3 regions of the Xenorhabdus ishibashii genome follow, and region 2 is predicted to be linked to each of the others. Evidence: predicted binding sites of a transcription regulator. Region 2 holds the regulator's gene; each other region holds the start of a gene.
What was found. The regulator PurR, encoded in region 2, represses purine synthesis genes. The targets are predictions, from matches to a motif close to CANGCAAACGTTTGCNTG.

Region 1 (10,138 bases), on a different contig from region 2:
ATTACTTTCAATGTCAGCCATGTCGGTTTTAACCTTTTCCGCTTGGGGAGTGTTGATTATGGTGGTATCTGTTGGTGCTTCACTTCCCTCGGCTTTCCTGCGGTTGGTTTTTGCCCTCAGATATCCTTCCAGGCTCAAATAGTAACGTCGAATATTTTCAACATAGCGATAAGCTTCATAGCCACGGGCATAACCATATGTCGTATTGGCGTAGTATTTTTTCTTGCTGAGCAGAGGAAGACGCGTTTTAACATCCAGCCAACTGTCTGGATTACCTTTTTGCGCAGCGGTTAATTTACGGGCATCAAGAAGGTGCCCATATCCCATGTTGTAAGCTGCAAGGGCAAACCAAATGCGTTCATCTTCAGGAATGGTTTTTGGCAAACGTTCCATCAGATAGCCCAGATAAGCCATTCCTCCTTTGACACTCTCTTCTGGATCCAGCCGATCGTGAACTCCAGCCCATTCTGCTGTCGGGCGCGTAAGCATCATCAAACCACGCACGCCAGTGGGTGAAGTGGCTTGTGGATCCCAATGTGACTCCTGCCATGCGATAGCTGCTACTAATTGCCAATCAAGTGATCCTGCGTATTGTTGAAAAATTGGCTGATAGGTTGGTAAAAGTTTATCGATGGCGCGAATAAAGGAAATCGTATCGAAATAATCGAATGAACCGATATGGCTGAAATATTTTTCTTGTAACCGTGATGTGATACCGTTTTCAGTCAACATACTGAAAAAATCGAGCATAGCGGAGTAGAGACTATAGTCACTATTGCGCTTTAAATACCAGGTCAGCGGATTCTCTTCACTGACATCAAACGCAACTGCTAAATTGGGATGAATACGCTGTTGCAAAGCTAAACTGAGGGAATCACTGATTGTATAGTCGATTTTTCCCTCAGAAAGTTGTTCGAGCAATTGCTGTGTATTTTTGTGTGGTGTTTCTTCCCAGGTTAACTCAGGATAAGACTTCTCTTTCCACCTTTTCAGTTCGCTTATATGGGCTGAACCTGCCGTGATGATGAATTTGCCTTTTAGATCACCAAACGAATGTGGACGTGTCGTCCCCTTGCGATAAACCAGTTGTTGTATAACTGAAGCGTAGGCAGGGCCAGTGCGTGTTTGATTTAGCCTGTCTTTATTGTAGATAAGCCCGGCAGCCAGGAAATCTGCCTTATCGTTTTCCAAGTCGTCAAAAAGTTGCTTAATGTTGGGACGAAACTTAATGACAAGTTTAACCCCCAGATAATCGGCAAACCGTTTGATTAATTCATAGTCGAATCCTGTTGGTTCGTTTTTGCTGTTAAGAGAGATCAGAGGAGAGTTGATGGTACTCACCCGTAGCTCTCCTCGTGCCAGAATTTTGTTTATCTGCTCCTGCTGTTTGTTGGGCCAATTGATATTGAGGCCAATGATGGCAGCAGAGAGGAGCGCGATAATTACGATAACAAAATAATTTATCTTTATGTTATTCAAATAGTTATCTCTTTACAGAACGATTGGGAACCGTGCGAAGTGTAAGATAATAGCATGGTTAAATTTCCAGTAATCGAGAATTTTGCGTAACAAAGGAGGGATGTGCAACCCTATTAAACCAATTTTGGCACTTTATTGAATGTATTACAGGGTGGATAAATAACCACGCAAACGGTTTCGTCAGAGGAAACATTCCTCTATAATGCTTGCAGTTTCCCCTGAGGCATCAGTCAGGCTTTGCTTCTAAGATGAGAGAACCTATTATTATGGAAATTCTGCGTGGCTCACCCGCTTTATCAGCATTTCGTATCACTAAGCTCCTTTCCCAGTGTCAAGATCAACATCTCCCTGTTACCAACATTTATGCAGAATATGTACATTTTGCAGAAGTTAATGCCCCAATCACGAGAGATGAACGAGAGAAATTAAATAAGCTATTAAAATATGGCCCCTCTTTGGCCGAACTTGAGCCTAAAGGACAATTAATCTTAGTCACACCTCGTCCAGGCACAATATCCCCTTGGTCATCGAAAGCGACGGACATTGTCCATAATTGTGGACTGAACCAGATTGTCCGTTTAGAAAGGGGGATTGCCTATTATATTCAGAGTGTTGGCATGGATGATGGGCAATGGCACACGTTGTCAGCATTATTACACGATCGCATGATGGAAAATGTTTTCACTCAGTTCGAACAAGCCGAAGCCCTGTTTTCTCATCAGCAACCGGCGCCATTAAAACAGATTGATATTTTGCAATCGGGACGGGCAGCACTGGAATCGGCAAATATTGAACTAGGGCTGGCTCTGGCTACAGATGAAATTGATTATTTGTTGAAAGCTTTTCAGGAGTTGGGACGCAATCCAACAGATGTTGAGCTGTATATGTTTGCCCAGGCAAATTCTGAGCATTGTCGTCATAAGATATTCAATGCAGACTGGGTTATTGATGGTCAGACTCAACCCAAGTCTTTGTTCAAAATGATCAAAAACACGTTTGAACAGACGCCAGATTACGTGCTTTCTGCTTACAAAGATAATGCGGCGGTTATGGAAGGTTCTCATGTTGGCCGTTTTTTCCCCGACGCTATAACCGGTGTTTATGACTACCATCAAGAGCCTGCTCATATCTTAATGAAAGTGGAAACTCATAACCATCCAACCGCAATTTCGCCTTGGCCTGGTGCGGCAACGGGTTCTGGTGGTGAAATTCGTGATGAAGGTGCAACCGGACGGGGTGCTAAACCGAAAGCCGGACTGGTCGGTTTTTCGGTTTCAAACTTGAGAATTCCTGGATTTGAACAGCCGTGGGAAGAGGATTTCGGTAAACCTGATCGTATTGTCAGTGCGTTGGATATCATGCTGGAAGGTCCATTAGGAGGGGCGGCGTTCAATAATGAATTTGGGCGTCCGGCATTGTTAGGATATTTCAGAACCTATGAAGAAAAAGTCTCTTCCCATAACGGTACAGAGTTACGTGGTTATCACAAGCCCATCATGCTGGCGGGCGGGATCGGGAATATCCGTGAAGAACATATTCAGAAAGGGGATATTCCGGTCGGCGCAAAATTGATTGTGTTGGGTGGGCCAAGCATGAATATCGGTTTAGGGGGCGGTGCGGCATCTTCAATGACATCGGGTCAGTCTGATGCTGACCTGGATTTTGCCTCTGTGCAGCGTGACAATGCGGAGATGGAGCGTCGTTGTCAGGAAGTTATCGATAGTTGCTGGCAGTTGGGGAATAAAAATCCGATTTTATTTATCCATGATGTCGGGGCGGGTGGTTTGTCAAATGCCATGCCTGAATTGGTCAATGATGGCGGTCGAGGCGGGCGTTTTGAGTTACGCAATATTCTTAATGATGAACCCGGCATGAATCCTTTGCAGTTATGGTGCAATGAATCCCAGGAACGTTATGTTTTGGCTGTAGCACCAGAGCAGTTAGCCCTGTTTGAAGAAATATGTCGTCGTGAACGTGCTCCTTATGCTGTGGTTGGGGAAGCAACGGAAGAACGGCATTTACTGCTGAATGACACCCATTTTGATAATCAGCCAATCGATATGCCGCTGGATGTATTGCTCGGTAAGACGCCAAAGATGCAAAAAAATGTGCAAGTTTTGCAGGCTCAAGGGCAAAATTTGGTTCGCAAGGGCATTGAGCTGGCAGAAGCGGTAAAACGCATCTTACATTTGCCTGCTGTGGCGGAAAAAACATTCCTGATTACGATTGGAGATCGTTCCATAACCGGTATGGTTGCCCGTGACCAAATGGTTGGCCCTTGGCAAATCCCGGTCGCAGATTGTGCAGTGACTACCGCCAGTTTGGACAGCTATTATGGCGAAGCCATGTCAATGGGTGAGCGAGCGCCGATTGCATTGTTGGATTTTGCGGCATCGGCACGTATGGCGGTGGGTGAAGCACTGACCAATATTGCCTGCGCCTATGTACAAGATCTGAAACGCGTGAAGTTATCAGCTAACTGGATGTCAGCATCAGGCCATGCTGGTGAAGATGCGGGCTTGTACGCGGCTGTCAAAGCCGTGGGCGAAGAGTTGTGTCCGGCCTTGGGGCTGACCATTCCGGTTGGCAAGGATTCGATGTCAATGAAAACCCGCTGGAGTCAAAACGGGGAAGAGCGTGAAATGACTTCACCACTTTCATTGGCTATCAGTGCGTTCGCTCGGGTAGAAGATGTTCGTCGTACTGTGACACCAGAATTATCTACGCAAGATGACAATGCGTTGCTGCTGATCGATCTGGGTAAAGGGCAAAATGCGTTGGGCGGAACGGCATTGGCTCAAGTTTATCGCCAACTTGGGGATAAAACCGCAGATGTTCGCAGTGTTGAGCAATTAGCGGGTTTCTTTAATGCGATCCAACATTTGATTTCAGAACAAAAATTGCTGGCTTATCATGACCGTTCGGATGGTGGCCTATTGGTGACATTGGCTGAAATGGCTTTTGCAGGCCATTGCGGTTTGTATGCTGATATCAGTGCATTTGATGAAGATATTCTGGCTGCATTATTTAATGAAGAACTGGGGGCGGTAATTCAAATTCGTGAAACTGACAGAGAGCAAATTGAAAACCTGTTGGCAGATTATGGATTACATGAATGTGTGCACTATCTGGGTAAAGCCAGGGCTGGTGATGATTTTGTGATTTCCAGTGGCAATATGGAAGTTTATCGTCAGAAACGCAGCACATTGCGCTTATGGTGGGCAGAAACAACGTGGCAAATGCAGCGTCTGCGTGATAACCCTGAGTGCGCAGATCAAGAACATCAGGCAAAACAGGATGTGGATGATCCTGGCTTGAATGTGAAATTAACTTTCGACCCCGCGGAAGATATTGCGGCTTGCTATATTGCAAAACAAGTGCGCCCGCGCGTTGCTGTATTGCGTGAACAGGGAGTTAACTCTCATGTTGAGATGGCAGCAGCATTCCACCGAGCAGGTTTTGAGGCGGTAGATGTTCATATGAGTGACTTATTGGATGGTCGGATCACATTAGATCAATTCCAGACTTTGGTTGCTTGTGGTGGCTTCTCCTATGGAGATGTGCTTGGCGCGGGTGAAGGTTGGGCGAAATCCATTCTGTTTAATTCACGGGTACGTGATGATTTTGCCAGTTTCTTCGCAAGGCCGGATACGCTGGCATTAGGTGTGTGTAACGGTTGTCAGATGATCTCTAATCTGCATGAATTGATCCCAGGTACAGAACACTGGCCGCGCTTTGTCCGTAACCGTTCAGAACGCTATGAAGCCCGTTTTAGCTTAGTGGAAGTGGCAAACAGCCCTTCACTGTTCCTGAAAGATATGGCCGGTTCTCGTTTGCCGATCGCGGTGGCTCATGGTGAAGGGCTGGTGGAGTTTAGAAACAACCTGAGTTTAATGGAGCTTGAAAAGCACCAGCAGGTCGCATTGCGTTTTGTGGATAACTACGGTTCAGTGACAGAAAACTATCCAGCTAACCCAAATGGTTCCGTAAACGGTATTACTTCTGTGACCAGTCTTGATGGAAGAGTCACGGTGATGATGCCTCATCCTGAAAGGATATTCCGCACGGTTAGCAACTCTTGGCATCCTAAAGAATGGGGAGAAGATAGCCCGTGGATGCGTATTTTCCGTAATGTACGCAAACAGTTAGGTTAACAGAAAAGGCTCTGAAAATTCATCAGAGCCTTTATTTTTTACTTTGCGCTTTGGCATTATTAATCATTATCTATGACACTGTCTCTATATCGCGACAACAGTGCTTTATGGTGTCTCAAAAAGGAGACGCTTAATTGATTGATATAAATTGAAAAATATTTTCCTGGAGTGAGGTGTCATAAATAGGCGACACTAAGACTTATCAAATATGAAGAAATACCGATAATAAAATGCAATAAGTATATATTTTTATTTATTTTCAGTAATATCAATTAGGTAAAAATAATTTTGCGAGTTGGCATGTAATGTGCATAATATGAAGCAGTTGCTCATTCATCTTTTTATGTCGGCCCGCAATGAGGTGGAAACATGCCACATAAAGCCCGGAATGATGCCAAAGTAAGGTGCCTACCGTCCAACTCAATGATACTCGCCTTCGGGCCTTATCAAACACAGGGCGACACGTGGAGTGAGGCACCACCTACATGTTCATTGACTAGCATGAAGGTTCCTCACTGGCGGGATGGTAAAAAAAATTACTGTCCCGCCATCATTATCGTAGGTTATGCCTGTCCATCATGTTTAAGTATGCATCCGCATATTCTAATTACCTGTTATTTCAATTATCTTCTGTTTTCAACTATTATTCTGACCATTTTCAATAAGAAAATAAAAGTAACTGTAGCATCAATATCATTACAGGTTATGAGATGATTTCTTTGAAAAAATGGCGTTTATTTCCACGCTCATTGCGCCAATTGGTTGTCATGGCTTTCTGGCTGGTTTTATTACCACTATTAGTTTTAGCTTATCAGGCTTACCAAAGTCTTGATCAGCTTAGTACTCAGGCGGCTGAGATCAATCGTTCAACTTTGGCGGATGCTCGCCGTAGCGAAGCGATGGTTGGAGTAGCTCTTGAGATGGAGCGTAGTTACCGCCAATACTGTGTATTAGGTGATAGTCGGCTAGAAAAGCTTTATCAACGTCAATATCGGCAATACATGAATATGCTCGGTAATCAGATGGCAATGCTGGCTAATGCGGAATATACGAAGAAATTTAATGAATTATTATCAGGCTTGAGCAAAATTTCATGTAGTAATGGAGCACCAGAAGCGGCTGCATCTAAACTACTTGAAGAATTTTCCAGGACTAATAATCTTTTGGTACAGGAAACCCGTAATATTATTTTCAGTCGTGGTGAACAACTGCAAAAAGATATCGCTGATAAAGGACAATTTTTCGGTTGGCAAAGCCTCATTTTATTCTTGCTAAGTGCTTTCTTGATAGCCTTATTTACACGTATGATCATTGGTCCGGTAAAAGGCATTGAGCGGATGATTAATCGGCTCGGAGAAGGGCAATCATTGGAAAATCAGATTGACGCCTTTAAAGGGCCACGGGAATTGCGCTCATTGGCTCAACGTATTATTTGGCTAAGTGAGCGTTTATCTTGGCTAGAGTCTCAGCGCCATGAGTTTTTACGCCATATTTCCCATGAACTGAAAACTCCTCTGGCAAGTATGCGTGAAGGAACGGAGCTATTGGCTGATGAAATTGCAGGGCCTCTGACGGCAGACCAAAAAGAAGTTGTCAGTATTTTGGATAGTAGTAGTAAGCATTTGCAGCAACTCATTGAGCAATTGCTTGAATATAACCGTAAATTAGCGGATGGTGCTGCCGAACATCAGATCGTTTCTTTAAAAGAAATTGTGGATGGTGTCGTATCATCACATCAATTGCCGGCACGGGCAAAAAATATTCATACAGAAATTCAATTGGATATGGATTATTGTTGGGCGGAGCCTGACTTATTGACACGGGTGATTGATAATCTCTACTCCAATGCAGTGCACTATGGCGCTGAATCCGGTAACATTTGGATTTCTAGTCAGCAAGTGGGAAAAAACCTTCAAATTGACATTGCCAATACAGGAACGCCCATCCCAGAGTTAGAGAAAAGTATGATCTTCGAGCCATTTTACCAAGGAAAATTACAACGAAAAGGGGCAGTTAAAGGAAGTGGTCTTGGCTTGAGTATCGCGCAAGATTGCATTAAACAGATGCAGGGAAAGCTTTGCTTGGTAGACTCTGACTTTTCTGATGTATGTTTTCGAATCGAACTGCCATTAACCGCAGGGAATAACTAAATAATATGTATAACAGGTTTACTTACCGCTTTATGACGGAGATGGAACAGCGAAATCTTGTGACTAAGCCAATGAAAAAAATGGCTGTTAGGTCATCTATTCTGGCACGTGCTTCCACCCTGCGCTTTCGAGCCATATTGCTATTGTTTGTTCCCTATTTACTGGCAGGATGCGTTAAAACCAGTGATTCAGACAATTTGGCAACCCTGGCGCAATCTATCTTGCCAGAACCGAATGTTGCGGATTATCGTCTTAAGGATTGTGATTCAATCTGGGATATCACGAAACCAGCAGCGCTGGAAAATGGGCTTTATTGGCTGAGGTTTATTGATTGCTCAGAGCGGTTGTCTTCAACAGAAGCTCGTGAGATGGCAAAACGGTTTACCCCAGATATTCCGGCTAATTGGCATCAAGTGCTTAAGCAAAGTATTTTAATTGGCAGGGCGACTTCTGTATTAACTGAACGCCGGAAAATGGTGGAAAACTTTAATCGGTATAGTATCCAATTCCCTGCCACTTTGCGGCCATTACTTCAATTGTGGCGTGAGCAGCAATATCTGAAAATTAATCTTGCTGAAGAAAAATCTAAATTCCAGCGCTTCCAGTTTGACAGCGATAATAAAATTGATCGCTTAAAAGAAACACAAGCACGTTTAGAATATGAGCTTCATTCCATGTCCCGCAAACTGGAAAATCTGACCGATATTGAACGCCAACTTTCCTCCCGTAAACAAGAACAAAGTAGTGTTGTTACTCCTAACACGAATACTTCATCGGATAATAACGCAGAACCGAAAGACAAACCCGCAACAGACGAAGATACTAAAGCGGAAGCCAATCCTTCAAAAAACAAGCCAAAAGAAAAAGGAGCTGAATAGTAATGACGGTACGTAATTCCGCCCATCTTCTTTTAGTTGATGATGATCCTGGCTTGCTAAAACTATTGGGAATGCGTTTAACCAGCGAAGGATTTCGTGTCACGACTGCGGAAAGTGGTTATGAGGCGTTACGCATACTAGCGAGAGAAAAAGTAGATTTAGTAATCAGTGACTTACGCATGGATGAAATGGATGGTATGGCACTGTTTGCAGAGATTCAAAAACAGCATGCCGGTATGCCGGTTATTATTCTGACGGCGCATGGCTCTATTCCTGATGCCGTGGCAGCAACGCAGCAAGGTGTATTTAGCTTCCTGACCAAGCCTGTTGATCGTGACGCCCTTTACAAAGCCATTGATAATGCGCTGGAACTATCAACGCCAGCCATTGATGGGCAATGGAGCGAAAAAATTGTCACCCGAAGCCCTCTGATGTTGCGTCTATTGGAACAGGCAAAGATGGTGGCTCAATCTGACGTGAGTGTTCTGATTAACGGGCAAAGTGGAACCGGTAAAGAAGTTCTGGCTCAGGCTATTCATCGGGTAAGTCCCAGAGCGAAGAAGCCTTTTATTGCGATTAACTGTGGTGCCTTGCCTGAGCAATTACTTGAATCTGAATTATTTGGCCATGCCAAAGGCGCATTTACGGGCGCCGTTAGCAGCCGAGAAGGGTTATTTTTAGCGGCGCAAAGCGGAACATTATTCCTTGATGAGATCGGTGATATGCCGATGGCGTTGCAAGTTAAGCTTTTGAGAGTGTTACAGGAACGTAAGATTCGCCCGTTGGGGAGTAATCGGGATATTGATATTGATGTCAGAATTATTTCTGCCACTCACCGCGACCTGCCTAAGGCCATGCAGCGTAACGAGTTTCGGGAAGATCTCTACTATCGATTAAATGTGGTTAATTTGAAAATTCCCGCTTTGAACGAACGTGCAGAAGATATTCCTCTATTGGCTAATCATCTGTTACGTGAAGCTGCCAAACGCCATAAACCTTTTGTTCGTAGCTTTTCCACCACGGCCATGAAATGCCTGATGGCAGCAAGTTGGCCGGGTAATGTTCGTCAATTAGTCAATGTCATTGAACAGTGTGTGGCATTGACGATGGCGCCGGTCATTAGTGATGCTCTGGTTATCCAGGCATTGGAAGGGGAAAATACGGCATTACCGACATTTGTGGAAGCTCGTGGGCAGTTTGAACTGAATTATCTGCGTAAATTGTTGCAGATAACTAAAGGTAATGTCACTCATGCGGCTCGCATGGCAGGGCGTAATCGGACAGAATTTTATAAGTTGCTGGCACGCCACGAGTTGGATGCTAACGATTTTAAGGAATAACTTTTCTGCTACCCCAGAAATTCTTACACTAAGCAGAAATTATATACCCCGCTAAGTTTCAAATTGCTAAATACAGGCAGCTTAAAAACACAGGGTATAAAGATTGAGTTGCTTTGCTGCTGAAACCCAGTAAGGCA
Region 2 (10,138 bases):
CTACTAGAATAGTAGCCGAGTACTTGGTGATCAGTTTATTATCAAGCTTCCCTAATCGGGCATTAAAATTAGGAGTGATTATGTTAAAACGTTTCCTGGTTGGCGCAGTTATAGTAACCACGTTGTCTGGCTGTGCAGACATGGGAGCACTTTCTAGTGATACTTACTCTGTTGGTCAAGCCAAACAAGCTCAAACTGTGACCTATGGCACTATTCTATCTGTACGCCCCGTCACAATTAAAGGCAAACAAACTGGTGATCCTAATATGTTAGGTCTCATTGGTGGTGCTGTTCTGGGTGGACTGCTAGGTAATACAGTTGGAGATGGTTCTGGTCAAAGGCTTGCCACCGCTGCGGGGGCTATTGCTGGTGGTCTGGCGGGTCAAAAAATCGAAGGTGCTTTAGACCAAACGAAAGGTGTTGAGCTAGAAATTCGTACGGACAGCGGAAAAAACATCATCATAGTACAAAAATTAGATAGCATCGTGTTCAGCAGAGGGCAACGTGTCAGGATCGCAAATAGCGGAGATTCTTTGACTGTATCGCCTCTCTAAAATGTTCAAATAACACAAGACAAAAAAAATCGCGGTTTACCAGTAACAAGATCTGAACCGCGATTTTATTATAGATTAATTTTTAAATTACCTGTTTATGCAATTGATTAATATTTTTTTCAATTTTCTTTATTACAGAAGCAAGCAGAATTAACTCATCATGAGTAATTCCCTCCAAAATTTCTTTTCTTGTCGAATCAATAACACTATCCACTTCTCTAATAAAATCTTCTGATTCTTTGGTTAATTTGATTCTTTTTGCACGTCGATCATTGGCACATGTATGGCGTGTAATCAGTTTCTTTTCTTCTAATTGATCAAGCGTTCTCACCAAAGATGGTTGCTCAATACCAATAGCTTTTGCGAGCTGTATCTGTGACTGCTCAGGTGGTAGTTGACTAATATTGTATAGAGTAACCCAATGTGTCTGAGTTAATTTCAACGGCTTCAAACGATGATCAATTAAAGCGCGCCAAATACGGACTAAACGTGCCAGATCTGATCCCAATGTCAATTCCAATTACCCCTCCTTATAATTAGAGACTCATATAACATCAATGAATTATCCAATCAGTTTATTCATATAAATAATGGATACTCACTCTATATCATGCTTATATTAGCAGAGTCAGCAATTTCGCTAATTACCTAATTAGTATCTCGTTGGCTTGTTACTCAACGTTGACATCTTCGTCACCCTAAAGAACGAAATTGTACGGCGCACCGAATAAATCGTGCATTAATTCACCGACGATATAGACTGTATAAAATAATTCTCCAACTAAACTAATTAAAGTTTAAATATCAACAAAAAAGTACAATCCCCCAAAATAGATACATTTTCACTCGGTTAAAGTTCTATAAGAATAACCGCCATCCAAGTACTAATCTATATATTTTTACATTAATATCATTTTTCTCTTACAGAGATTGATGACATTAAAGTAAATTACATCAAAAACAATAAGATAAATAAATTGATCACTTTTTATTCAATAAATAATTCTTTAATAAATAATTTTACTGTAATGAGCAAGATAGGTAATAGAAGTGATATCTTGAAATGACTTATCTCAAATAAATGAAATGTAATATAAATAATATAGCATTTATGGTTAATAATATTTCTTATTTTGCGATCATCCTAAACCATCATTCATATAACTGATATTTTTTGACCAACTCAGGGTAAAATTAAAATAAATCGGCTTGCATTGGAATAATATTGCTATTACCTTCCTTGTTTCTCAATCCTCTTAGTTTTCTCTGGTGACATAACCGAAATATCTCTCTTTTTTCACTATCTGATAATTTCATCCATATAAACCGCTCTTCCCTACTACGATAACATCCTCGGCAAAAACCACGAGGATCAGATTCACAGATGCCTTTGCAAGGGTTGGGAATAGCAAAGAATTCTAATTGTTCAGCCATCTCATCCCCCTACATCTAGGTTTATCAAGCATTCCTATCATAAGATCATTTATTGTACAGCGCAAACTTCAGCCATGACATTTCAAAATAAAATGGTAACAATCTAAAGCTGAATAAACCGGATAATTTGAATTATTTGATCTATACACGCTATAGTTAACCGGCATATGCAGATATGTGAGCAACGTTTTGTAATAAATCTATTTTTTTCAATAAAACTAATAAAGATCAAGAGGTAATCATGCGTTTACTCCACACTATGATCCGTGTTGGCAACATGCAACGCTCAATTGATTTCTATACTCAGGTAATGGGGATGCGTTTACTTCGCACTAGCGAAAATTCAGAGTATAAGTATTCTCTCGCGTTTGTTGGTTATACCGACGAAAGTCAAGGCGCTGTTATTGAGCTAACCTATAATTGGGATGTTGAAAACTACGAAATGGGAACCGCATTTGGACATATCGCTTTGGGCGTTGATGATGTTGCAGCAACCTGTGAACGCATCAAACTTGCTGGGGGGAAAGTCGTTCGCGAAGCAGGGCCGGTTAAAGGTGGAACAACCGTCATTGCATTTGTTGAAGATCCTGATGGTTATAAGATTGAACTCATCGAAAATTCAAGTGCCAGCAATGCATTAGGTAACTAATTTACCAACAGCTATCGAGTTATAGTCAGAAATTAATTACATACTTAAATAAGGGCATATTGCCCTTTAGTTCCCCCACCGGATAAGTATTACTTCTGCAAGACACACCAAACTTTGTCATAATACCCACTATCCAGAGTCAAAAACAGAATCCTGAAGCTAAGAACTGAAAATCAGATGTCTAATCAAAATGATCAAAATATGCTAAGTGGACGCTTTCGTGGCTACTACCCCGTTGTCATTGATGTCGAAACCGCTGGTTTTAATGCGCGCACAGACGCTTTACTTGAAATTGCTGCAATTACTTTGAAAATGGATGAGAATGGCTGGCTAACGCCTGCCGATACACTGCATTTTCATATCGAGCCTTTTGAAGGGGCCAATCTTGATCCTGCCGCTCTTGCTTTCACTGGCATTGATCCTACGAACCCCTTGCGAGGAGCTGTCAGTGAGTACACTGCCTTGCATGCAATTTTTAAAATGATCCGTAAGGGAATGAAAGACACAAATTGTAACCGTGCAATTATAGTCGCTCATAATGCCAATTTTGATCACAGTTTCGTTATGGCTGCTGCTGAACGTGCTGGTTTGAAACGCAATCCATTCCATCCATTCGCTACTTTTGATACCGCTGCACTCAGTGGCTTGGTTCTCGGCCAGACAATTCTTGCCAAAGCTTGCATCACAGCAGAAATTTCGTTTGACAGCAATCAGGCTCATAGCGCTCTTTATGATACTGATCGAACAGCTCTACTTTTCTGTGAACTGGTTAATCGCTGGAAACGACTAGGTGGTTGGCCACTACCATCTACTGACAGTGCTAACTGCGAACCCTAAAAAAGCAAGCCCCATACCTATTAAAGTATGGGGCTATAAAAAGTAGCTATTATTCAGATGAATAACTGTTCTTATTCCTGCTCGCGATACTTGTCTGCCGTCTCTTTGAGCAGTGTTTGTAGTTCACCACGTTGATACATCTCAACTAGAATGTCACAACCTCCCACCAGCTCACCATCAACCCAAAGTTGAGGAAAAGTCGGCCAGTTGGCATACTTAGGTAATTGAGCACGGATATCTGGATTTTGCAGAATATCCACATAAGCAAAACGTTCACCACAAGCTGATAAAGCCTGAACTGCCTGAGCAGAGAAACCACAGCTTGGCAATTTTGGTGAACCTTTCATGTACAACAGAATTGGGTTTTCTCTGATCTGGCGTTCGATTTTTTCAATGACTGCATCAGCCGTTGTATCAGTAACCGTGTTAGTGTTTGTATTAATATTAGTCATTTTTGCTTCCTTAAAAACTGCAAGCGTTATTTATCAGCATAAAATAAAGATTGATTTAGAATACCACTTTCTACGCTAATTTTTCTACCGTGAACTTTATATGGCGAATTTTTGCCATGACTTGTAGCAAGTGATCATTAAATATTTTCACTCCAACTGGCTGTATTCAGTCCATGTTAAGTTTAGTTCTGCACCAGTTCGCAGCGTGATAGCATCTTTTTCCCTGTTATTTAGCAGAAAAGTTGTTAAGATAATTATCAAAATAGTAACACGATAATAAGCTTAAATTTGCCCTGCCCATGGTTAGTATCTAAACCATGGTTTGCGGAGCCAAAAACCCGATATTAAAAAGGAGCATGCAATGTCTTTTGAATTACCAGCATTACCTTATGCCAAAGATGCCCTGGAACCACACATTTCCGCAGAAACTCTGGAATACCACCACGGCAAACATCACAATGCTTATGTTGTAAACCTGAATAATTTGATTAAAGATACTGAATTTGCCGGAAAATCTCTGGAAGAAATTATCAAAGCATCTGAAGGTGGTATCTTCAATAACGCAGCACAAATTTGGAACCATACTTTCTATTGGCATAGCCTGTCACCAAATGGTGGTGGTGAACCAACCGGAAAAGTAGCAGATGCCATCAACAATGCTTTCGGCTCTTTTGCTGAATTCAAACAGCAGTTTACTGACGCAGCCCTGAAAAACTTTGGTTCTGGTTGGACTTGGTTAGTTAAGAAAGCTGATGGCACTCTGGCTATCGTTAACACCTCTAATGCAGCAACCCCAGTGACTGGCGAAGATAAACCAGTACTGACCGTTGATGTCTGGGAGCACGCATATTACATCGATTATCGCAATGCACGCCCTCAATATTTGGAGCACTTCTGGGCTCTGGTCAACTGGAAATTTGTTGAAGAAAACCTGGCTTAATAAGATTACTTCTTATACTGGTTTGAAATAATAAGGGCGGGTTTTCCTTCATTCGCACAATTTTGCATGTTGGAAAACCTACCCTTAAAGTAAGTGGAGCTACAAATTCTTCTTTTAGATCTTGGTTAGATCAGGCAAAGGCTTCCCAGAAAAACAATCATGATTAATGCACTACTGGCGGCCAATAATCCCAATTTCAGATCTGTATCCATAGAACATCCTCAATGTGAAAATTAAGACACCTCAACACCATAAATTTTAGGCGGTTATTTGTCGTATTATCGAAAAATCATACCGCAATATCTAATTCATACTCTTTATAGCATCGATTATTACTTTCACTTTTGAGTTAGATCAGACAAAATTCAAAGTTTACCGCTAAATTATTGCCAACCATCATCCCGTATATAAATATATTGGCAAACGATTAACAAATAGCTATACCCGACTAGAAAGATAAAGGGTATATAAATTAGACCAGAAGGTCAGGAGTCCTTTTTTCATGGCAACGATTAAAGATGTGGCTAAACGCGCTGGTGTTTCGACCACAACCGTATCCCATGTTATCAATAAAACCCGTTTCGTCGCCGAAGATACAAAGGCCGCAGTTTGGGCTGCTATTAAAGAATTGAATTATTCCCCCAGTGCCGTTGCTCGCAGCTTAAAAGTTAACCACACCAAATCCATTGGATTGCTGGCAACATCAAGTGAAGCACCCTACTTTGCTGAGATCATAGAATCGGTTGAAAATAGCTGCTATAGCAAAGGTTACACACTGATTTTATGTAATTCTCATAACAACCTTGATAAACAAAAAGCTTATCTCGCGATGCTGGCACAAAAACGAGTAGATGGTTTGCTGGTCATGTGTTCAGAATACCCTGAGCAACTTTTGAGTATGTTGGAAGGCTATCGCAATATTCCTATGGTGGTCATGGATTGGGGAGAATCCAGAGGTGATTTTACCGATGCGATTATTGATAATGCCTTTCATGGTGGTTATCTGGCTGGCCGTTATCTCATTGAACGCGGTCATCGTGATATTGCCTCTATTCCTGGGCCATTGGCAAGAAATACTGGGGGAGGACGCCACCAAGGTTTTCTCAAGGCACTAAAAGAAGCCAATATCGCCATTCGTGATGAGTGGATTGTACAAGGTGATTTTGAACCTGAATCTGGTTATCAGGCCATGTACAAAATCCTGAATCAAAAACATCGTCCAACCGCTGTTTTTTGTGGTGGAGATGTCATGGCTATGGGGGCGATCTGTGCAGCCGATGAGTTGGGGTTGCGCGTTCCACAAGATATTTCAATTATCGGTTATGATAATATCCGCAATGCCCGCTATTTTACACCCGCATTGACAACCATCCACCAGCCCAAAGAGCGTTTAGGACAAATGGCTTTTTCAATGTTACTGGATCGGATCATCAATAAACGTGAGGATGCACAAACTATCGAAGTCCATCCACGCCTTGTTGAACGGCGCTCTGTTGCAGATGGACCTTTTATCGATTATCGCCGCTGACGGTTAATTTTCTTGCAGCCATTCGGCATTAAGCGTTTCGCTATCCCCCAGATAATCAAGTAACCAGCTTAATGCCGGTGAGTGGCTTTTTTGCGACCATGTCAAACAACATGGGCTGTCAGGCAAGGGCTGTTCAAGTTCAAGTGTAATCAGCTTACCTTTACGGATCAGCGGTAGCGCACGGTGTTTGGGCACCATGCCTACACACAATCCATCCATCAAACAACTTAATCCAACATCCCAATCAGGAACAATCAATCTCCGTTGATTATTCAAAGCCCATGTATCACGCTTAGGTAAGCTACGCGAAGTGTCTTCGAGACATAAACTGGGATAAGGCCGCATTTGGTCATCATTCAATTTTTCCGATATGGCTGCCAGTTCGTGTTCAGGGCTGGCTACACACAGCCAAGGCATAAATCCCATATCCCTGAAGCTATATCGCTCACCAACAGGGGAAGCACGTGTTGCTCCGATGGCGACATCCACTCGTCCATCCACCAGGGCATCCCATACGCCATTGAAAACTTCAGGATAGATAAGTAACTCAATATCTGGAAAATGGCGATAAAAATCCAAAATTAGCCGAAGCGTTCGCTCTGGCTTCACGACCTGATCAACCGCAATACTAAATTGCCCCCGCCAGCCATTAGCAACCTGTTGGCACTGGTGCCGAGTGTGATTCATTTTTTTGATAACAGAACGCGCTTCTTTAACAAAGATTGCCCCTGCTTCCGTTAAATCAACATCACGATGACGACGTTCAAATAAAGGTACAGCCAACCAGTCTTCAAGCTGTTTTACCGTATAGCTGACAGCAGAAGGTACACGATGAAGTTCTGACGCAGCCGCACTGAAACTTCCTGTTCTGGCAACAGCATCAATGACTTCCAGAGAGTATTCAGACCACATATATCTTCCTTTCAATTTTTTTCACAGCATGGTGCAAATATTACCGTTTCACAAGTAAAAATCATGCTATATAAAATAAACCCAATATTTCCTTATCCATTACCAAACCAAGTTATTAACACAATGACAACAAATAAAAACTCCATTCCATTTATGTCTTATCTCGCGGGCTTAAGCATGTTAGGCTATTTGGCCATCGATATGTATCTGCCCGCTTTTGATGCAATGAAAGCAGAATTAGATACATCAACTAATGCTATCAGTGCGAGCCTTAGCATTTTTCTTGCCGGATTTGCTTTTGCCCAACTTTTATGGGGTCAATTGTCTGATCGTTTAGGCAGAAAACCCGTTCTTATTATCGGTCTGTCCCTGTTTTCCATTAGTTGTTTAGGTATGCTTTGGATAACAAGTCCTATCCAGTTATTGATATTAAGATTTATGCAAGCAGTTGGGGTTTGTTCTGCTGCGGTGACCTGGCAGGCTTTAGTCGTTGATAGATATGATGCAGAACGAACCAAACGTGTTTTTGCCATGATCATGCCTCTGGTTGCCCTTTCCCCTGCCCTTGCCCCTTTGTTAGGCGCATGGCTGTTAACGCATAGTGGCTGGAAAATCATTTTCCTTGTTTTAATGATCGTAACGATATTGCTGTTAATACCAACATTTTTTCTGGACAATAAGCGCACTAATATCGAAAACCACGCTGATAAAAAAGCAATTTCTTTCTTTACGTTATTAACTTCTCCAGTTTTTAGCGGAAATGTATTGATCTATGCGTCTTGCAGTGCAGGTTTTTTTGCCTGGCTAACAGGCTCACCAACAATTTTGAAAGATATGGGTTATGATCCTACCGATATTGGCCTAAGTTATATTCCCCAAACGTTGGCATTTATGATTGGCGGGTATGGTTGCCGTATCTTATTGGAAAAAATGAAAAGTGAAACGGTATTCCCATTTCTGTTAGTGGGTTATGCAGTAAGCATGATCATAATTTATTTGATTTCCCTATTAAGTGAACCTTCATTTATAGCCATTCTTATTCCTTTTTGTGTTATGGCAGCAATGAATGGTGCATCATATCCAATTGCAGTAGCAAATGCCCTGTCTGTTTATCCTCAGGATAGTGGTAAAGCGGCTGCATTACAAAACGCTCTGCAATTGGGTCTCTGCTTTATCGCAAGTATGATCGTCTCTTTATTTATGGAATTCCCGCTTTTATCGACGACAACAATAATGGCGCTTACAGTTGTTCCAATGGCTGTCGGTTATTGGCTGCAAAAACAAGGCATTAAGAAAAACACTAAGCATAAATGCAATAATCTTCCAAAAAAATAATAGGTAAGAACATTATTATCTAAAGGTTACGCCATTATGTGACCTTTAGATGATTGTTTAAATACCATTTCGCTCATATACTCATACGGATTCATTATTCTAAAAATTCGGAATTTGAGGTCTCTCAGGGCATTGATGCTCTATTTAATTTCAGGATGAATAGGCAATAAGTGCATTTTCAATGCAATTTCTATATTATTTTCCAATAAACCTTCGAGGTTTTATATAATAAAAATCAGCTACAAAGTGACACCTCAAAATTCCATCACACAAATGTTGGAGAGTATATGAGTTCATCTTTTGTTGAAGGTAAGAAAACAATCACTGATCCTTGGCATAGGATCGCCCATGAATTGCTTCAGGAAACTGATATTGATATCAATGGCAAACGCCCTTTCGACATACGTATTAAAAATCCTGACTTCTATAAGCGTGTATTGAAAGAAGGTTCTTTGGGTCTGGGTGAAAGTTATATGGATGGCTGGTGGGAATGTGATCGCCTTGATATTTTCTTTCACAAAGTATTACGGGCAGATTTAGAACATCGTATCCCTAAAAATGCCAAAGATATCTTCAAGATAATTATCTCTCGTATATTTAATCTACAATCTCCCAAGCGTGCCTGGATTGTAGGTGAGGAACATTATAATTTAGGTAATGACCTTTTCATTCGCATGCTTGATCCTCACATGCAATATTCTTGCGGTTATTGGAAAGATGCCAATACACTGGAAGAAGCACAATCCCATAAGCTGCGCCTGATTTGTGAAAAGCTACAATTGTCTCCAGGCATGACTTTATTGGATATCGGTTGTGGATGGGGAGGTCTGGCTGCCTATGCGGCAGAAAATTACGGTGTATCAGTCACAGGAGTGACGATTTCAGCCGAGCAACAGAAATACGCACAGGAACACTGTAAAGATTTAAATGTAAAAATTATCCTTGAAGATTACCGAAACCTTAACCTTCAGTTTGATCGCGTTGTATCCGTCGGCATGTTTGAGCACGTTGGCCCTAAAAATTATGACAATTATTTTAATATAGTAAAAAAGAATTTGAAATCAGACGGTCTGTTCCTTCTCCATACCATTGGCTCCAATATTGATAAATCAGGTTCAGATGCATGGATCAGCAAATATATTTTCCCTAACGGCTGCTTACCCTCGATCGCCAAAATTGCCAAAGCAACTGCGGGAAAGTTTGTCATGGAAGATTGGCACAACTTTGGGGCTGATTATGACCGGACACTAATGGCGTGGTATGAGCGGTTTACCGCCAGTTGGCATGAAATAGAGCATAATTACAGCCCACGCTTCAAACGGATGTTCAGTTATTATTTGAACGCCTGCGCAGGCGCATTCCGTGCAAGAGATATACAGTTATGGCAGATAGTATTCAGTTCACAAGGTATCGAAAAGGGATTAAGAGTACCTAGATAGCTCCCCATAACGAAATTTCCCAAAGCTACAGAAATGGTATTTCTGTAGCTTTCCCACA
Region 3 (10,138 bases), on a different contig from region 2:
GAGATATAAGTTTACTTTTCGCCAATTGCTGAAAACGGAGTAAATCTTGTTTAGTGTTAGCTAATGTGGCCTGATCTTTGGCATATTGCCCCTGTGCCCTTGCCAGTTTGACTTGAAAGGGGCGGGGATCGATTTCCGCCAGCAAATCCCCTTTTTTGACGAATTGACCTTCATCAAAGTGCAGGGCGACTAACTGACCCTCCACTTGGCTGGTGACAGTAACGGTATTTGCCGCCAGGACCGTTCCTAATCCTACTAAGTAATGAGGTACTGATCTGATTTCAGCCGTCGCTGCCTGCACCGGTGGTTGAGCGGAGTCAGATATACTCTGTTTTGATTTTGAATTCTGAGAGTTACCTGCTGATGAAGGGGCGTTGAAGTATTTCCACGCAAAGAAAATTGCCCCGATGATCACGGCTAGCACCGCAGCAAGTCGGAAAAAGTAGGAACGGCTTTTATTATTCATTTGCTCGACATTCTCTTAGTGTTGTGGCGGTAATCAATCATGCAGCATCTTATGCTAAATTAGATACAAGAATATATTATTAGTGTAACCAACAGTAATTCGTCAATAATGAAGAAAATGTGGAGGTTATGTCAAAAACATAATGTTTCTGATAGTGATTTTCCATAGTATTTGCGATGAAGTATCCAATAGGATACAGGGAATTATGTTATGGGGATTTGTGCAGCAGCAAGATGAATCATCACTATTATTAATGATGGCGATTATAAAGACACTATTTGTCACCATCATCATATAGGGGAAACGTCTTTAATTAAAATAAGCTAAACCAAAAATAGCGTTGCTAATCCTAAAAAGATAAAGAAACCGCCGGTATCGGTAATGGCAGTAATCATGACACTGGAACCAATGGCGGGATCTCTTCCCAGTTTCATCATAATAAATGGGATCAAAACTCCCATCAGCGCAGCCATCAGTAGGTTTAATATCATCGCCATTGTCATGACTCCCCCCATAGCAAGGTCACCATAAAGCAGATAAGTGATGACGCCCATGATCCCTCCCCAAATAATGCCATTGATAAAGGCAACACCAAGTTCCCTTAATAGCAGGTAAGAAAAGCTACCCGTCTGGATTTGATGCAGCGCGAGTGCGCGAACGATCATGGTGATGGTTTGGTTACCAGTATTGCCACCAATGCCTGCTACGATGGGCATTAAGGTTGCAAGAGCAACGAGTTGGGAAATAGTATGCTCAAAGAGTCCGATAACTCGTGATGCCACGAAAGCGGTACACAAATTGATGGCAAGCCATGTCCAACGGGTTTTGACAGCCTGACCAACCGGAGCAAAAACATCTTCTTCGCGGCTTAAGCCCCCCATTCGGCGAATATTGGTGTCAGTTTCTTCACTTAAGGTATCAACAATATCTTCAACGGTCAGACGTCCCATTAAGCGCCCGTTATTGTCTACCACGGCGGCCGAAATCAGGTCATAACGTTCAAATGCGCTGGCGGCATCTTCACCTTTTTGCTCCGGTAAGAAAGTAACAGTATCCATATTCATGACTTCGGAAACTAATTTATCCGGTGCGTTGGTCAGCAAAGTGGTAAGTGGCAACTCTCCCTGTAGGCGATTTTTGCGGTCAATAACAAAGATCTTATCTGTAGTTTCAGGAATAGCATCTCGGGAACGTAAAAAGCGCTGAACGGTGCCGAGTGTAACGTTGCTTCGCACTGTCACGAACTCGAAATCCATCATTTGGCCGATGCTGTCTTTATGGTACTGCAATACTTCTCGGATGCGGTTGCGTTGACCTGGTTCTAAATAGGTCAGCAAGCGCCGAGTGGTATCACGAGGAAGATGTTCTGCGATATAGGCTTGTTCATCTACGTGCAGTTTACCGATGGCACGCAACAGTTCAACATCAGTCATGTCCTTGATCAAATTATCCCAAACAGGAATCGAAGCTTCTACCAGAACCTCACCGCGTTGGTTATTGTCGATCAAACGCCATAAAGCAAGACGTTCATCATAAGGTAAAGCTTCCAGAATATCGGCAATATCGGCAATATGCAGGCTGGACAGCAGTGTACTGACTTCCTCTATTTTCTCTAATAATTGTTCGTCACTGATTGCTGAATGTTCATCAGCCTGACCTAATAATGTATCGACAAACAGCTTATCGTGGATAAATAGAGCAAGCAGACGCTGACGAATATGTGCCAGTCTTTGGGAATACTGACTGACAATAGTTGGATTATCAGGTGTAAAGGTCGATTGTGGCATAGTAAACCTTTAAGGCAGAAAATAAGGCGAAAAATCGGCGATTACAATGATATCGCCATAAATTTGACAGCTATTAGATATTATATTCTGTTTTCGAACCAGTTAGTGGCGTCACCGATTGTTGCTGGGTTTGCTGGTGATGTTCCAATGCTGCCATAAATGCATAAATAAAGCGTCCAAAGAAAATGAAGAAGCTGATAAACAGTACCAATTTTATAATTTGAACAGTTTTCTTTTTCTTTTTCATAACGCGATATCGTTAAGTCGATTCCTCTTCAATGTGTAAGTGCCAGCCAGCCACATCATCCCAGTAACTTTGCTCTTGCTCTAGATCGAGCAACACAAGCGCATTTCGTTTTAAATAGTTTTTGGGTAAGTAGAGCGTCCAATGACTATGATCAGTTTCCAGCCGCAAAGTATCCGGTGTTGTGGTAGCCTGCCGTTGATTATTTAACAAGGTTGCTAATCGCAATATCTTAAGCATGGGAAGATACTGTTTTTTCTTAAACAGATAGAAACGAGGATGCTCATGTACTTTAACCGCTTTGCGGTGGTAACGTACTAACGTTGCCAGCAACGATTGTTGCTCTTGGGTAAACCCCGGTAGATCGGTATGTTGCAGGATGTAAGCTGAATGCCGTTGCAATCCACTCAGATTGATGCTTAGACCGATTTCATGCAGCATGGCTGCCCACAGTAGAATGGATTCCAGTTGTGGATGTATTCGTTTGGGGTTTTGCTCTGACCATTGGTCATAAAGGTTTTTGGCGGTACTCCAGACGCGAGTTGCCTGTTCTCGATCGATATTATAGTGTTCGGCAAGGCTTTTGGCCGTTCGCTGACGAATATCCTGATGGCGAAAACGATCTTCCATTTCATAAAGTACACCTTCCCGTAATGCGCCATGAGACAAGCGTAATTCCTGAATATGTAAGGCATCAAAAATACCGCACAAGATTGATAATCCGGGAACAAAAGTTTGTTTACGGTCATTAGATAATCCCGGCAATTCCAGTGCATTGAAATTTTTATATTTCAGGATACGTTTCACCAGCATGTTTAGACGCTCTGGCGTAATCAGGCCATCTTTCTCACCCAGTTCGACCAAAAGTTCGTGTATGGCTTTGATCGTTCCTGATGCGCCTAAAGCAAAATCCCAGCCTTTATTTCGAAATTGCCAGACGAGATTTTCCAATTTTTGCGCCGCCTGGAGTCGTGCCTTGTGAAAATTATGCTCATTGATTGTACCGTCTGGAAAGAATTGGCGGGAAAAACTGACACACCCCATCCGGCGGCTTTCAATCAATAGCGGTTCGAAATCTTCACCAATGACCAATTCCGTCGAGCCACCGCCAATATCAATCACCAATTTCCGGCCTTTTTCTGGTTGTGTATGCTCAACGCCCATGAAAATCAGGCGGGCTTCTTCATGCCCAGAGATAATTTCAATGGGATAGGGGATAACTTCCTTTGCCTGTTGTAGAAATTCTTGTACGTTGGTCGCTTCACGTAAACTATGCGTTCCCACCAAACAGACATTACCAGCGGAAAAACCTTGCAAGCGCTCAGCAAATAGAGCAAGGCATTTCAGGCCACGGTTTATGGCTTCCTCGCTTAATTCATTTTTACTGTTTAAACCATCGGCAAGATAAACTCGTTTCTTTAAACGCCCAATAACCTGTAATGCGCCATTGACGATACGGGCGATTACCATATGAAAGCTGTTGGAACCCAAATCAATAGTGGCAATTTCTTGTGGTTTGGGCATTGGAATATCGTGTTTCAACGGCATAGATCAGGCTCTTGGTTCTGGTTGTTCAAGGTTTTTCAGATAATCATAAACAGCAAGCTGCGCGCGGATTTTACGTTTATTTCCTCGCGGAACATAGCGATTGCCCAATTCTTTATCAATATAGCGTGCTTTTACGGTATCACTGAATTGCAGTTCAAGGATATCCATCACTTGTTGTTTTAATCTGGGGTCGAGCAGACAAACTGCGACCTCAATGCGATAGTCAATGTTACGGGTCATCCAATCGGCCGAAGAAAGGAAAATTTTTTCGTTGCCTTTGTTGGTGAAAACATAAACGCGATCGTGTTCCAGAAAACGATCCACAATACTGGTGACTTGAATGTTTTCACTAAAACCGGGTTGATTAGGAACCAAAGAGCACATACCTCGTACAAGAATGCGGATTTTGACGCCCGCTTCAGAGGCGTCATACAGGCGATCTACCAACTCCCTGTCTACAAGGTTATTGATTTTCAGGGTGATACCTGCCAGTTCACCGGCTTGTGCATTTTCGATTTCCTGAGTAATCAGTCGATTGAGCATCGCCCGCGAGTTTTGGGGAGATACCATTAAATTATCAAATGTGACAGGCCGATAAGGGTTTTCAATGAAATTAAATACCCGACGAACCTCATTGGTCACTTCAGGTTTAGCGGTCAGCAGAGAATAGTCGGTATAGAGCCGCGCTGTTTTTTCGTTAAAATTTCCTGTACCAATATGGGCATAACGGATAATTTCTTCCCCTTCCAGGCGCGAAATAATGAATAGTTTTGCGTGAATTTTCAGACCAGGAGCGGAGAAAATAACATGTACACCGGCTTCAGTAAGGCGTTTTGCCCAATGAATATTAGCTTCTTCGTCAAAGCGTGCCTGTAACTCCACCACGACGGTCACTTTTTTGCCGTTGTATGCGGCATGGATCATGGAATCAATAATGCGTGAATCTTTTGCGACGCGATAGATATTGATCTTGATCGAAAGAACACTGGGATCGAAAGAAGCCTGACGCAGCAGTTCCAGCACATGTTCGAATGTGTGGTAAGGATAATAAAGCAGAACATCCCTTTCACGGATAGCGTCGAATCCGTTGCGGAAATGCTCGAACCAAGTATGGCGCAGGCGCGGCACGGGTTTATTCTGGAGATTTCGATTTCCTTCATTGGGAAATTTGATGAAATCTTTAAAGTTATGATAACGGCCACCTGCAATCACCGAGTCATCATTGGATAATCCCAGCTTGCTACGCAGTAGTTCTACCATTTCATCAGGCATATCACGCTGGTAGGCAAACCGTACAGGCTCTGCCGTCAGTCTCTGTTTTAGCGTGGAAGACATCAGTTCCAGCAGGCTGGATTCCATCTCTGTTGCCAGATCATATTCGGAATCACGGGTCATTTTCATCGAATAAACGTTCAAAGTATCGTAATCGAAAAATCCTTTGAAAATTTCATCCAGCGTGTAACGCAGAATATTATCAAGTAATATCATTGACTTGCGTTTTTTGGGCATTTCTGGAGGCAAATTGACGAAACGTGGGACTTTATCTGATGGAATTTCCAATAAAGCGTATTGCGTTTCTTGCCCATGAATAATTTCAACGGCCAAATAGGTGTAATCATCTTTAAGAAACTCAACTAAATTAGTTTCTGGGTTGATGACGATTGGCGTGATATGTGGTCGCAAATGCTGGCGAAAATATTGCCGCAACCAGATTTGTTGATTTGGGGATATCTGCCGTTCATTGATCAAAAAAATCTGGTTACGAGCCATTTCCAGCAGTAAATCGTTATAGAGGGCATCAAACTCTTGATCGATTTTAGCAACCTTAGTTTGGATCTTTTTCAACAATTGGCGGGCAGCAGTGGCTGAGCCTTGTTCTTCACTGATAAGAATGCGCCGCTTTACATCGGCAAAGCGTACTTTATAAAACTCATCTAAATTATTGGAGTAGATCCCTAAAAACCTCATTCTTTCAATCAACGGGTTACTTTTGTCAGCCGCTTCCTGAAGTACACGTTCGTTGAAAGAGAGCCAACTGAGTTCTTTCTCGGTATAAAGACGATCGTGGGACATGACTACTCCTTAACTACTTCATTGGGTTTTCCACTTAGTTTAATGGTTGGCGTTTAACGAGCCGATGTGCTGGTTTGAACTTCATGGGTTTTATTGGCGAAATAGAGGTGCTGGAAAGTACACATTCTGATAGCCGTATGATAAGAGCCGTTTACAAAAAATTCATCGATTAATTCACCTTCAATATAAAATCCCAATTTATTGTATATATGAATTGCTTTCGTATTCTCTTTATCAACGATCAGATACAGCTTGTAAAGATTTAAGACAGCAAACGCATATTCCATCGCCAGTTTGACCGCTACCGCTGCGTAGCCCTGTCCTTGATAGGCTGGCGCGATGATAATCTGGAACTCTGCACGGCGGTGGACATAATCTATTTCGACTAATTCTACCAATCCAACTTTGGAATTCAGGCTTTCGATAATAAAACGGCGCTCGCTTTGGTCATGAATATGCTTGTCATAGAGGTCGCATAATTCAACGAAGGCTTCATAAGGCTCTTCAAACCAGTAACGCATGACACTAGCGTTATTATCAAGTTGATGAACAAAAGGGAGATCTTCCCGTTCAAGAGGACGTAAATTTACCGATGGATTTTCCGAACCACTGGACATTGGATACCTCAGTGTTTTGTAGTGAAATCTATAGGGTATAAATATATTAGATATTGAATAATGTTCGAATAAATAATTATTGCCAGATAAATCAATCCAAAATAGCAACTTACAGCAAAGTTTTACTGAAATATAGCACTTAAAAAATTTTATAACAAAATCCGTTAACACAGAGCTGTAAGTTGAAGTCAGCTAGATAAATTATTCCGATGCGTAACCTTGTGGAGGCAGAACTTTGCCATCCATAATTGCATTATTGCCTTCCATAACCAATCGTTGATCTAAAAACCAGCCGATGACCAGAGGATAAATATTGTGTTCTTGGGTTTGTACACGTCCGATAACGTCTTCTTCTTTATCTCCCGCAAAAATCGGCACCTTAGCCTGTAAAATAATAGGGCCACCATCTAATTCTTCAGTCACGAAGTGGACGGAAGTACCATGTTCTCTATCACCGTTTTCAATGGCTTTCCGATGGGTGTGTAGGCCTGGATATTGCGGCAAGAGAGAAGGGTGAATATTGAGCAGGCGTCCATAATAATGCTGGACAAATTCGGGCGATAAGATCCGCATGTAGCCAGCTAAAACCACTAAATCGGGTGCGTATTGGTCAATGGCTTTGAGTAAGGCGATATCATAATTTGTACGATCCGCATAAGCTTTCGGGTTGATAAAAGAGGCAGGAATATCTGCTTGTTCAGCACGTTGCAGGCCATAGGCATCGGCATTATTACTGAAAACGGCAGCAACATAGCCATTAATTCGGTTTTGTTGGCAGGCATCTATGATGGATTGAAGATTGCTGCCATTGCCGGAGACTAAAACAACAATTTTTTTCATAACGGGTTTTCACTGAAGAAATTCATTGATTAATATGCTTTTCAATTTTCAAGTTACAGCCTTGGGCTGTAACTTGAAATTAATCAGACAAGATATTTATTTTGTAATAACGACAGGTTGCTCATCGGCATTAAGTTCGGCAATTGTACCGATTTGCCATGCATTTTCGCCTGATGCGGTCAGATACGAAATAGCCTGTTCTACCTGAGATTGAGGAAGTGCGATTATCATACCAACTCCGCAGTTAAATGTGCGGTACATTTCGTGTTCGCTGACATTACCGGCTTGCTGTAACCAGGTAAAAATTGCCGGCCATTGCCAACTGTCAGCGTTAATTCTGGCTTGCATATTTTCTGGCAGAACACGCGGAATGTTTTCCCAGAAGCCGCCACCAGTCAGATGTGCAATCGCATGAACATCAATTTTTTCAATCAGTTCAAGAATGGCTTTGACGTAAATTTGGGTTGGGGCAAGTAAGTGATCTGCAAGTGGTTTCCCTTCAAGCTCGGTAGTCTCTGGATCAACCTGACTTACCTCAAGGATTTTACGGATCAAAGAATAACCATTGGAGTGTGGTCCGCTGGATGCAAGTGCAATCAGGGCATCACCAGTCTGAACCCGACTGCCGTCAATAATTTCCGATTTTTCAACAACACCAACGCAAAAACCCGCGACATCATAATCTTCACCGTGATACATGCCGGGCATTTCTGCGGTTTCGCCACCGACTAATGCACAGCCTGCTTGTTTGCAGCCTTCTGCTATGCCCGTGATGACACTGGCGGCTGTATCAACATCCAGTTTGCCAGTAGCATAATAATCAAGGAAGAAAAGAGGCTCGGCGCCTTGCACAACCAGATCATTGACACACATGGCAACCAAATCAATTCCGATAGTATCATGACGCTTCAAGTCCATGGCCAGACGCAGCTTAGTACCAACGCCATCTGTACCGGAAACCAACACCGGTTCGCGATATTTCTGTGGCAGGGCACATAATGCACCGAAACCACCTAATCCTCCCATCACTTCGGGGCGACGGGTCTGTTTTACGACACCTTTGATACGATTGACTAAGGCATTACCAGCATCAATATCGACACCAGCATCTTTATAGCTAAGAGAGGTTTTGTTGGTCACTGCGTAGCTCCCAGGCGGTTGCATTTTTATGAATAAAACAGAACGGTGACAATTCTAACAGTCTAAGCAAACGTTTGCGATAGCTTTATATCGGTTTCCTGTTAGATCGGGAACGAAGAAAATCGCTTGTTAGCGATAAAAATTAATAGATTGGTGGTGGTTTGATACTGAAAAGGAGTTATAATCCCGCGATTTTTTTATCTGCCGGCTATTAGGAGAAACCCATGAAAATCGTTGAGGTTAAACACCCGCTAGTTAAACATAAACTTGGCTTGATGCGAGATCATGATATAAGCACAAAACGCTTCCGTGAACTGGCATCAGAGGTGGGAAGTCTTCTGACATATGAAGCAACTGCTGATTTGGAAGTTGAGAAAGTGACCATTAACGGGTGGTGTGGTCCGGTAGAAATAGACCAAATAAAAGGGAAAAAGATTACGGTAGTCCCTATCCTGCGTGCGGGCTTAGGGATGATGGATGGCGTACTGGAAAATATCCCCAGTGCACGGATCAGTGTTGTGGGTGTATATCGTGATGAAGAAACGCTTGAGCCAGTACCTTATTTTCAAAAATTAGTTTCTGATATTAATGAACGTATGGCATTGGTTGTCGATCCTATGCTGGCAACTGGTGGCTCAATGATTGCTACCATTGATTTGCTGAAAAAAGCGGGATGCCCTGTCATTAAGGTATTGGTTTTGGTTGCTGCACCGGAAGGGGTCGCTGCACTGGAGAAAGCTCATCCTGATGTTGAATTGTATACTGCGTCGATTGATAAATGTCTTAATGAACATGGATACATCGTCCCTGGTTTAGGGGATGCAGGTGATAAAATATTTGGCACAAAATAATATTTATAGCCGGCTGAAAAGTCGGCTTTTTTTTGGTTTCTAGCAAGATGATATAAGAGGGTATCCATAATGACTCGTCGAACTATTGGAGTAGAAGAAAAACCTCCTTTGGCACAGACTATTCCTTTAAGTTTGCAACATCTATTTGCCATGTTTGGTGCAACCGTTTTGGTTCCTATTTTATTTAAAGTGAATCCTGCGACAATTTTGTTGTTCAATGGCATTGGAACATTACTGTATTTGGTGATTTGTAAAGGGAGAATTCCGGCTTATTTAGGCTCCAGCTTTGCTTTTATTTCACCGGTATTGTTATTACTGCCTTTAGGATATGAATTGGCATTAGGTGGATTTATTGTCTGCGGGTTGTTGTTTTGTTTGGTTGCCCTGCTTGTAAAAGTTGCAGGAAGGGAATGGATCAATGTGATGTTTCCTCCGGCAGCGATGGGAGCCATTGTTGCCGTGATTGGCCTGGAATTGGCAGGTGTTGCTGCTGATATGGCGGGATTGCGTCCAGCGGCAGGCACTGAGGTTAATATAACCAACCTGACCATATCTATGGTTACGCTGGGCGT

Region 1: a site for PurR is predicted at 1,644-1,661, ahead of purL (phosphoribosylformylglycinamidine synthase). Genes of this name have one in related genera too.
Region 3: a site for PurR is predicted at 8,779-8,796, ahead of purM (phosphoribosylformylglycinamidine cyclo-ligase). Genes of this name have one in related genera too.

Annotation. Positions count from the first base shown of each region.
Region 1 covers NZ_NJAK01000001.1:2,569,569-2,579,706, forward strand. Annotated here, with positions in the region: gene mltF (membrane-bound lytic murein transglycosylase MltF) at 1-1,479, opposite strand, end outside; gene purL (phosphoribosylformylglycinamidine synthase) at 1,746-5,633, shown strand; gene Xish_RS12260 (sensor histidine kinase) at 6,344-7,783, shown strand; gene qseG (two-component system QseEF-associated lipoprotein QseG) at 7,789-8,661, shown strand; gene glrR (two-component system response regulator GlrR) at 8,664-10,001, shown strand.
Region 2 covers NZ_NJAK01000002.1:427,437-437,574, forward strand. Annotated here, with positions in the region: gene Xish_RS17480 (outer membrane lipoprotein) at 81-554, shown strand; gene slyA (transcriptional regulator SlyA) at 637-1,074, opposite strand; gene Xish_RS17490 (DUF1289 domain-containing protein) at 1,749-1,988, opposite strand; gene gloA (lactoylglutathione lyase) at 2,230-2,637, shown strand; gene rnt (ribonuclease T) at 2,815-3,474, shown strand; gene Xish_RS17505 (Grx4 family monothiol glutaredoxin) at 3,546-3,926, opposite strand; gene sodB (superoxide dismutase [Fe]) at 4,288-4,866, shown strand; gene purR (HTH-type transcriptional repressor PurR) at 5,369-6,394, shown strand; gene punR (DNA-binding transcriptional activator PunR) at 6,398-7,306, opposite strand; gene punC (purine nucleoside transporter PunC) at 7,430-8,641, shown strand; gene cfa (cyclopropane fatty acyl phospholipid synthase) at 8,929-10,080, shown strand.
Region 3 covers NZ_NJAK01000001.1:3,174,025-3,184,162, forward strand. Annotated here, with positions in the region: gene Xish_RS14990 (MdtA/MuxA family multidrug efflux RND transporter periplasmic adaptor subunit) at 1-466, opposite strand, end outside; gene mgtE (magnesium transporter) at 790-2,253, opposite strand; gene Xish_RS15000 (YfgG family protein) at 2,327-2,500, opposite strand; gene ppx (exopolyphosphatase) at 2,513-4,045, opposite strand; gene ppk1 (polyphosphate kinase 1) at 4,049-6,118, opposite strand; gene speG (spermidine N1-acetyltransferase) at 6,172-6,735, opposite strand; gene purN (phosphoribosylglycinamide formyltransferase) at 6,937-7,575, opposite strand; gene purM (phosphoribosylformylglycinamidine cyclo-ligase) at 7,672-8,715, opposite strand; gene upp (uracil phosphoribosyltransferase) at 8,940-9,566, shown strand; gene uraA (uracil permease) at 9,636-10,138, shown strand, end outside.